DNA from 3 places in the Stenotrophomonas sp. AB1(2024) genome. Region 2 is predicted to be linked to each of the others. Evidence: predicted binding sites of a transcription regulator. Region 2 holds the regulator's gene; each other region holds the start of a gene.
What was found. The regulator HrcA, encoded in region 2, represses chaperone genes, less so after heat shock. The targets are predictions, from matches to a motif close to TTNGCACTCNNNNNNNNNGAGTGCNAA.
Positions count from the first base shown of each region.

Region 1: the regulator HrcA is predicted to act here: its motif matches at 1,139-1,165, upstream of rpoH (RNA polymerase sigma factor RpoH).
Region 3: the regulator HrcA is predicted to act here: its motif matches at 1,588-1,614, upstream of WIX41_RS07060 (co-chaperone GroES).

Region 1 covers NZ_JBBHKO020000001.1:1,533,711-1,536,966, forward strand. The annotation lists gene WIX41_RS07265 (hypothetical protein) at 1-13, opposite strand, end outside; gene rpoH (RNA polymerase sigma factor RpoH) at 253-1,128, opposite strand; gene ung (uracil-DNA glycosylase) at 1,381-2,109, opposite strand; gene WIX41_RS07280 (response regulator) at 2,106-2,948, opposite strand; gene ftsX (permease-like cell division protein FtsX) at 2,961-3,256, opposite strand, start outside.
Region 2 covers NZ_JBBHKO020000001.1:372,210-375,465, reverse strand. The annotation lists gene recN (DNA repair protein RecN) at 1-1,301, opposite strand, end outside; gene hrcA (heat-inducible transcriptional repressor HrcA) at 1,394-2,479, shown strand; gene grpE (nucleotide exchange factor GrpE) at 2,543-3,058, shown strand; gene dnaK (molecular chaperone DnaK) at 3,189-3,256, shown strand, end outside.
Region 3 covers NZ_JBBHKO020000001.1:1,489,987-1,493,242, forward strand. The annotation lists gene groL (chaperonin GroEL) at 1-1,141, opposite strand, end outside; gene WIX41_RS07060 (co-chaperone GroES) at 1,255-1,542, opposite strand; gene WIX41_RS07065 (endonuclease) at 1,888-3,256, shown strand, end outside.

The sequences.
Region 1 (3,256 bases), 1.2 Mb from region 2:
TGGGTCCAATCATTCTCTTGTCGCATTTCGTGGGGACAGACAGCCTATTGCAAAGCGTCGATACGGCGCTTTCCATAATCTCTCATCATCGCGGCAGGCCAAACTTCGACAGTGCCCAACAAAAAACCCGGCGAGGCCGTACTGCTGTTCACTTAAGAAAACGGCGCTTACCCTTTTGGGGTCAGCGCCGTTTTTCCCAAGTAGTAGCATTACGGCGGGGCCGGGCTTTTACTTGACCGTTACACCATCGAATCAGGCGGTAAACAACGCCTTCATCTTCTTCAGCGCGTTCGCTTCGACCTGGCGGATGCGTTCGGCCGAAACGCCGTACTCATCAGCCAGTTCCTGCAGCGTGACCTTGCTGTCGGCGTCCAGCCAGCGGCGACGGATGATGTCGCGCGAGCGGGCGTCGAGCTCGGCCAGGCCTTCGCGCAGCAACTGCAGCTGGTTGCCTTCGCTGTCGGCACGCTCGTAGGCCATCGACGGATCTTCGTCATTGGCCACCAGGAAGGCAGCCGGCGACGGCGGCGCATGTTCGTTGTCGTCATCGCTGGGCGCATCGAAACCGATATCGCGGCCGGACAGGCGCGACTCCATTTCAAGCACTTCGCGTTCGGACACGTTGAGGTCCTTGGCAACGGCCGTGACTTCAGCCGCGTTCAACCAGCCCAGGCGGGTCTTGGACTTGCGCAGGTTGAAGAACAGCTTGCGCTGCGCCTTGGTCGTGGCGACCTTGACGATGCGCCAGTTCTTGAGGATGAACTCGTGCATCTCGGCACGGATCCAGTGCACGGCGAACGACACCAGGCGAACGCCCATGTCCGGGTCGAAGCGCTTCACGGCCTTCATCAGGCCGATGTTGCCTTCCTGGATCAGGTCGCCCAGCTGCAGGCCGTAGCCGTTGTAGCCACGGGCCACGTGCACCACGAAGCGCAGGTGGGAATGGACCAGCTCGCGCGCGGCGTCCAGGTCCTGCTCGTCGCGGAAGCGGCGGGCCAGGTCCTGCTCGTCATCGACCGTCAACACCGGGATCTGGTGCACGGCGCCAATGTAGGCGTCCAGCGAACCGAGCGCACTGGGAATCGGGAGATTGTTTGCCACAAGGGCAGTAGACATGTTCTGGCTCATGGAGGTCATCTTATCAGTCCCGGTTTTGGACTGCTGACGGTTCAAAAAGTTCCAGCGTTCTGTGAGTGCAACGCTGACGGAGATCAGGCCACTAACGTACCGCGAAATGGTGACAGTGGCGAGCGGGTCAGCGTTGAAGAAAATTTCTTTTTAAATCAATATGATATGCGCAAAAAAGGCTGGGGCGCGTCGTTTTGGGCTGGATAATCCCACCGAAGACCGCCCATTCAGGATGAAGGCGTTGCCAGGCATTCAGCCGTTGGGGGCGGTGGCAACAAGGGAGGCGCGCGGCGGCAGCGACCAATCGATGCCGCCCAGCCCGCGCCGCTCCAGATACTGGTTGGCCGACGAGAAGTGCCGGCAGCCCAGGAAACCGCGGTGCGCCGACAGCGGCGACGGGTGCGGCGCCTTCAGCACGCGGTGGCGGCCGGTGTCGATCACCTTGCCCTTCTGCTGGGCGTAGCTTCCCCACAGCAGGAACACCAGGCCGTCGCGTTCGCGGTTGAGGGTGTCCACCACGTGGTCGGTGAATCCTTCCCAGCCCCGCTTCTGGTGCGAACCGGCCTGCCCTTCTTCCACGGTCAGCACCGCGTTGAGCAGCAGCACGCCACGGTGCGCCCACGGCAGCAGGCAGCCATGGTCCGGGCGCGGCAGCCCAAGGTCGGCTTCCAGTTCCTTGTACATGTTCAACAGCGACGGCGGCACCGGCACGCCGGGCATGACCGAAAAGCTCAGGCCATGGGCCTGGCCAGCACCGTGATACGGATCCTGGCCAAGGATGACCACCTTGACCTCGTCGAACGGGGTGGCATCGAAGGCGGCGAAGATCTGCGGCCCCGGTGGGAACACGTGGGCACCGGCCGCCTTGCGCTGGCGCAGGAACGCGGCCAGTTCGCGCATTTCGGGGCGCAGCAGGTAATCGCCAATGCGCGCCTTCCAGCTCGGTTCAAGCTGGATGGTCGGTTGTACGTCGTCGTTCATCGCACCAGAGGTTTGTCGTTGAGTCGTGACAGGCGCAGCTGGAACAGCACCTTGGTGACCAGCAGCCGTTCTTCGATCGGCTTCTGCACCAGGTCGTTGGCACCGGCCTGCAGCAGCCCGGACTGGTTGAGCGGATTGCCATCGCCGGTCATCACCAGCACCGGCAGGCGCCGCTTGCTGTAGCCGAAGTCCACGCGCACGCGCTCGACCACATCGAGCCCGCTGAGCTCACCCTTCAGGGTGACATCGGTCAGCACCAGATCGATGCGATGGCTGCTGCGCCCCAGCGACTCGGCGGTGAGCAGCGCGAACGCTTCTTCGGCGGTCATCACGTGCAGTACGTTCAGGCTCTGCCGCTCGAGCATGCGCTTGGTCGCTTCGGCGACCACGCGGCTGTCTTCCACGTACAGGATGGTGGCGCCGGGAATGGTTTCCGGCTGCACATAGCCCCGGATGAAGGTTGCCAGGGCTTCATGGCCCAATGCCTTGTCGAAGTAGTCGGTGACGTAATCGGTGAAGCGGCGCTGCTCCAGGTGCTGCTGGGCATCGCCGGAGACCACGATCACCGGCACGTAGGCCTGCCCGGCGGTTTCGCGCACAAGACGAGCCAGTGCCAGGCCGTCGCCATCGCTGAGCGTCAGCGAGGTGGTGACCAGGTTGACCGGGCCGGCGGCCAACGCCATGCGCGCGTCTTCGATGCTGGCGCAGCCCACCACCTCGACCGCCGGCAGCTCGCGCTGCAGCACATCGGCAATGAGCTTGCGGACCAGCTTGGAACCATCGACCACCATGACGCGCGGCGCGTCGTCGACCAGGTGCTTCAGTACTTGCGGACGCATGCAGGGCAGGCCTCAGGTTTCGGTCGGACGGGTCTGGCGCAGGAAATGCCCCGTCACCAGCCACGCGCCCAGCCAGCCCAGCACGACAGTGCCGACCAGCACGAGCGATGAATGCAACAGGTCCAACCCATGCAGCACGAACGGGCTGGCATAGCTTTGCGACAGCGCGGCCAGCGGCGGGCGCAGCGCGAGCCCGGCCCCACCGACCAGCGCCAGGGCCAGCGCACCGGCGCCCAGCCCGTACCACGCGCCCAGGTACAGGAACGGGCGCCGGATGAAGCCGTCACTGGCGCCCAGCAGCTGCAGCA
Region 2 (3,256 bases):
CCGCCGGAGGCGACCTTGCGCAGGGCGCGTGGCGGCTGCCCGGCGTTGGCGGCGACCAGGAACTCGGCGCGCTCGGCACCGTTCGGGTCCGGCTTGGCCACCCCATGCGGCTCGAGTTCGATCAGGAACTGGCCACCGCCCATGCCCAGCTCGCCGATCAGCGTGGTGGTGGTCTCAGACAGGGTCTTGGCAGCAGTGGCGCGGCTGGCACTGAGCGTGGCGGCCACGGCCTGCCACTGTGCCGCCGCGCGGTCGATCTCACCGGCCAGCGCCTGCAGGCGGGTGTCGGCGCCGCGCAGCTGTTCCACTTCGGCTTCCATTGCATCGCGATGTTCGGCCAGGCCTTCCATCGGCACGCGGTGCTTGCGCGCCAGGTCGTGCAGGCGGCCCAGCCGGCGTTCGATGTCCTCGAACTGCTCCGGGTCGGCGTCGAGGTCGTCGTGGACCCGGTCGAGCAGGGCCAGTGCTTCGTGCAGCTGGATGACCGCGCTGTCCAGCAGCGCGTCCACCTCGCCCAGGCGGGCGTCGTGTTCGGCCACGCGGGCCAGGTCATGCCGGGTCTGCTGCAGCAGCTGCAGCACCGACACCTCATCGTCGCCATTGAGCCGGGCGGCGGCCACGTCGCAGGCGCTGACCAGCGCCCCGGCGTGGGCCTGGCGGCGGTGGCTGCTGCCCAGCGCGGCGATCGAGGCCGGCTCCAGGTCTTCGCGCTGCAGTTCGCCCAGCTGGTGTTCCAGGAAGCCGATGCGGTCGCTGACATCGCCCTGTCGCGACAGCGACTCGGCTTCGTCGACCAGGGCCTGCCAACGGCCAGCGGCCTGGCGCACCTGGACGCGCTCGGCCTCGTTGCGGGCGTAGGCGTCCAGCAGCGCCAGCTGCGAGGGCCGTGCCAGCAGCGCCTGCTGTTCGTGCTGGCCGTGGATTTCCACCAGCATGCCGGCCAGCTCGGTGAGCTGGGACAGGGTCACCGGGCGGCCGTTGATCCAGGCGCGCGAGCCGCCGTCGGCACGGATGATCCGGCGCAACTGGCACTGCTCCTCGTCATCCAGCTCGTTGTCGCGCAGCCATTGCCGGGCCGGGGCGTGTTCGCCCGGCGCGAACTCGGCCGACAGCTCGGCGCGCGCGGCGCCGTGGCGGACCACGCCGCTGTCGGCGCGCAGCCCGGACAGGAAGCCCAGCGCGTCGACCATCAGCGACTTGCCTGCGCCGGTCTCGCCCGAAACAACGGTCATGCCTGCGCCGAATTCCAGTTCGGTGGCGCGGACAACGGCAAAATCCTTGATCGATAGATGTCTGAGCATGGTATTGGGTTCTTGAGCCGCGCAACGCTAGCATGGGTGGGGCAGGCAGTGTTCCTGCCATTATCCAACGTCGCGTCTCACAGGTTGATTCCATGCACCCTTCCGCGCCCCATCTAGCGCCGCGCGCCCGCCATCTGCTGCGGACGCTGATCGCGCGCCACATCAAGGACGGTGAACCGGTTGGTTCGCAGACGCTGGCGCGGCTGGCCGGGCTGGACGTGAGCCCGGCCACCATCCGCAACATCCTGGGCGACCTGGAAGACCTGGGCCTGCTCAGTTCGGCGCATGTCTCGGCCGGACGGGTGCCCACCGCGCACGGCTACCGGGTGTTCGTCGACAGCCTGGTCAAGATGCAACCGCCCGGCGAAAACGAGCTGAACCGCCTGCGCAGCGAGCTGTCCAGCGGTGCCGGTACCCAGGCCCTGCTGGGCAGCGCGTCCGAGCTGCTGTCGGCGATGAGCCACTTCGTGGGCGTGGTGGGCGCGCCGCGGCGCGAACCGTTCGCCTTCCGCCACATCGATTTCGTGGCGCTGGATGCGCGCCGGGTGCTGGCCATCCTGGTGTTTGCCGACAACGAGGTGCAGAACCGGGTGATCGAGCCACGGCGCAGCTGGGAGCCGGCCGAGCTGGAGCAGGTCGCCAATTACCTCAATGCCCACTGCGCCGGCCGGCCGCTGGCCGAGATCCGCTCAACGCTGCTGGTCGAGCTGCGCCAGGCGCGTTCGGAAATGGAGCAGCTGCTGGCCCACAGCGTGGAGCTGGCCGAGCAGGCGATGGCGCCGCCGGCCGACGACATGGTGCTGGCCGGGCAGACCCGGCTGATGGGCGTGCAGGACCTGTCCGACCTGGACCGGCTGCGCGAGCTGTTCGACCTGTTCGCCAGCAAGCGCGAGATCCTGCAGCTGCTCGAGCGCACCATCCAGGCCCCCGGCGTGCGCATCTTCATCGGCGAGGAAACCGGGGTGATGCCACTGGAAAATGTGTCGCTGGTCACCGCGCCGTACTCGGCCGGCGGCCAGGTGCTGGGCGTGCTGGGGGTGATCGGGCCCAAGCGGATGGCCTACGACCGCATGATTCCACTGGTGGAAGCCACCGCCCAGGTGCTCGGGGCGGCACTGGATACGCCGCCGGGGGCGGATTGTCCCGGGATGGCGCCTAAACGGACGTCAAGGTCTTGAATCGGGTCCGGCCGCCCACATAGGGGTGGGTGGAGGCGGAGAGTCACCGCCAAGGATCCGGAAATGAACCAAGATCAGCCTGATATCGCATCCCAGACCCCGGCCGGCGACGCCGCCGCGGGTGAAACCCTGCAGCAGCAGTTGGACAGCCTGCACAACGAGCTGGCCCTGCTCCGGTCCGAGTCGCTGCGTGAGCGCGCCGACCTGGACAACCAGCGCAAGCGCGTGGCCCGTGACGTCGAACAGGCGCGCCGCTTCGCCAATGAAAAGCTGCTGGGCGAACTGCTGCCGGTGTTCGACAGCCTGGACGCCGGGCTCAACGCCGCCGGCGCCGAACCCAGCCCGCTGCGCGAAGGCCTGGAGCTGACCTACAAGCAGCTGCTCAAGGTCGCCGCCGACAACGGCCTGACCCTGCTGGATCCGACCGGCCAGACCTTCAACCCCGAACACCACCAGGCCATCAGCCAGGTCGACGCGCCCGGCGCGGCGCCGGGCAGCGTGGTCCAGGTGTTCCAGAAGGGCTACCTGCTCAACGACCGCCTGCTGCGGCCGGCGCTGGTCGTGGTCGCCCGCGACTGACCTGAACGCGTTTGGCCGCCATCGGACACAGCGTTCGATGGGTGGGTTGAAAGTGTCAGCAGCGTCCCACACATCCCATTCATAACCCGGCGGCTGCCGGATGTTCCCCAAATTTTCAGGAGTCTCCCTCATGGGCAAGATCATTGGTATCGACCTCGGCACCACCAACTCGTGTGTGGCGATCATGGACGGCGGCAA
Region 3 (3,256 bases), 1.1 Mb from region 2:
CCTTGATCACCGCAACACCGCCGGCCAGCTTGGCCACGCGTTCCTGCAGCTTCTCACGATCGTAATCCGACGAGGTGTCTTCGATCTGGGTCTTGATGCGGGCCACGCGCGATTCCACGGCAGCCTTGTCGCCCTGGCCGTCGATGATCGTGGTGTTTTCCTTGGAAACCTGCACCTTCTTGGCGCGGCCCAGGTCGGCGATGGTCGCCTTCTCCAGCGACAGGCCGATCTCTTCGGAGATCACGGTGCCGCCGGTCAGCACGGCCATGTCTTCCAGCATCGCCTTGCGGCGGTCGCCGAAGCCCGGTGCCTTGACGGCCACGACCTTGACGATGCCACGGATGGTGTTGACCACCAGGGTCGCCAGCGCTTCGCCTTCGACTTCTTCAGCAACGATCAGCAGCGGCTTGCCGGCCTTGGCGACGCCTTCCAGCACCGGCAGCAGGTCGCGCACGTTGGAGATCTTCTTGTCGTGCAGCAGGATGAACGGGTCGTCCAGGTCGGCGGTCTGCGCCTGCTGGTTGTTGATGAAGTACGGGGACAGGTAGCCGCGGTCGAACTGCATGCCCTTGACCACGTCCAGCTCGTTTTCGAGACCCGAGCCTTCTTCAACGGTGATCACGCCTTCCTTGCCGACTTCACGCATCGCTTCGGCGATGATGTTGCCGATCGACTCGTCCGAGTTGGCCGAGATCGTGCCGACCTGGGCAATCGCCTTGTCGTCAGCGGTGGGCTTGGAGATGTTCTTCAGCTCGGCGACGGCGGCCACCACGGCCTTGTCGATGCCGCGCTTGAGGTCCATCGGGTTCATGCCGGCGGCCACGGCCTTGGCGCCTTCGCGGATCAGGGCCTGGGCGAGCACGGTGGCGGTGGTGGTGCCATCGCCGGCGTCGTCGTTGGTACGCGAGGCGACTTCCTTCACCATCTGCGCGCCCATGTTCTCGAACTTGTCAGCCAGTTCGATTTCCTTGGCAACGGACACGCCGTCCTTGGTGATGGTCGGGGCGCCGAAGCTCTTTTCGAGCACGACGTTGCGGCCCTTCGGGCCCAGGGTGGCCTTGACGGCATTGGCAAGAACGTTGACGCCGCGCACCATGCGCGAACGGGCGTCTTCACCGAAACGAATTTCCTTGGCAGCCATTGCGATTACCTTTTTGTGTGATGGCCGGGGCTTGCCCGGCGACATTGATCTGGGCAGCGGGGCAGAGCCCCGCTCTACGGGTCAGCAGCGGGGCAACGCCCCGCGAGGCGGAATCAGCCGATGACGGCGAGGATGTCGTCTTCGCGCAGGACCTTGTATTCCACGCCTTCGCTCTTGTAGGTGCTGCCGGCGTACTGGCCGTAGATCACCTTGTCACCGACCTTGACCGACGGCGCGCGCACGCTGCCGTTGTCCAGCGGCTTGCCCGGGCCCACGGCCACGACTTCACCCTTGGTCGACTTTTCCTTGGCCGAGTCCGGGATCACGATACCGCCGGCGGAGACTTCGTCGGCTTCGATCGGCTTGACCACAACGCGGTCGTGAAGCGGCTTGATGTTCATGCGTGCCTCTTAAGTTGTTGATTGATTTGAAAAAGTCCGACGATCTTAGCACTCACCCCAGGTGACTGCCAGCACCGCTCGTGAAAAAACCCGCCAGTGCGGGACAGGGCAGAGATGGTGCTGGTCCGGGGGCTTTCAAGGGGCCGGCAGGAAAATTTCCCCCACGATCCGGCGCGTCCCTGTCCCCGCGTACCCACCCACGGTGGGTACCTACCCGTCGGGGAAATCGGGGCACCAATTATTGATGCACGTCTCAATGCGGAGTGCCGAATGCGACATATCGATAGATATGTCATATGGATTAGCTAGATTCGGTCGGCAAAACCCAATCACAAGGAGACGTAGATGAGGTTGCTCACACCGCTGTCCCTGGGGTGCCTGTTGGCGCTGGCCGCTGGAACCGCCCAGGCGGACGTATTCATCAATGAACTGCACTATGACGACAGCACCCCGGCCGGGGATGTCGGCGAAGCCATCGAAGTGGTCGCCACCGGCGGCGAGGACCTCAGCAGCTACCGGTTGTACCTGTACAACGGCAGTACCCCGTCGGCGGCCACGGTCTATGCCAACAACCCGGTGCCAGCCGGCACGGCCGCCAGCTGCGGCAAGGCCAGCGTCGCCACGGTCACCTACCCCACCAACGGCCTGCAGAACGGTGCCAACGACGGCATCGCGCTGGTGGACGCCACCGGCAAGGTGGTCCAGTTCATCAGTTACGAAGGCACCATGACCGCTTCGGGCGGTCCGGCCGCCGGGCTGACCAGCCAGAACATCCCGGTCAGCGAGAGCAACAGCACCGCGCCGGGCACCTCGCTGCAGCTCACCGGCAGCGGCAGCCAGTACGCCCACTTCACCTGGGCAGAGTCGGCCGCGCAGACCTTCGGCGCCTGCAACAACGGCCAGACCTTCAGCGGCGGTGGCAGCACCGGTCCCAACACCCCGCCTTCGGTCAGCACCACCACCCCTGAGCAGGGCGCGACCAGCTTCCCGGCCGCCGCCGACCTCACCGTGACCTTCAGTGAAAGCGTCACCGTCACCGCCGGTGCGTTCACTCTCAGCTGCGGCCAGTCCGGCACGGTGCCGCTGACCCATGCCAGCAGCGGCACCCGCTTCACCCTGTCCACCAACACCGCGCTGGTGGCCGGCGAAGCCTGCCGCTTCGACATCCGCGCCACGCGCATCAAGGACGCGCAGGGCGCACGCCCGGCCGCCGATACCCGCATCGCCTTCACCGTGGCCAGCGGCGGCACCGATCCGGGCCCCGATCCGGATCCGGGCAGCTACTACTCGAAGGTCAATACCTCCAGCCCCAGCCAGCTGCGCTGCTCGCTGCACGCCACCATCAAGGGCCACACCTCCTACCCGTACAGCGGCTCGGGCACCAGCACCTGGACCATCCTGGAAATCGCCGATGAGGACCCCAGCAACAGCGGTCGGATCCTGGACGCCTACCGCAACCGCAGCTACACCAAGGTCAGCGACCGGGCGGGCACCGGCAGCGGCCTGACCTACAACCGCGAGCACACCTGGCCCAACTCGCTGGGCTTTGCCAGCACCACCGGCGACAAGGGCCTGCCGTATGCGCCCTATACCGATACCCACATGCTGTACCTGACCGATGCGCAGTGGAACGCGGACCGCGGCAACAAGCCATTCGCCAAGTGCGACAGCAACTGCGGCGAGCGCGCCACCGAGGCCAACAACGGCACCGGCG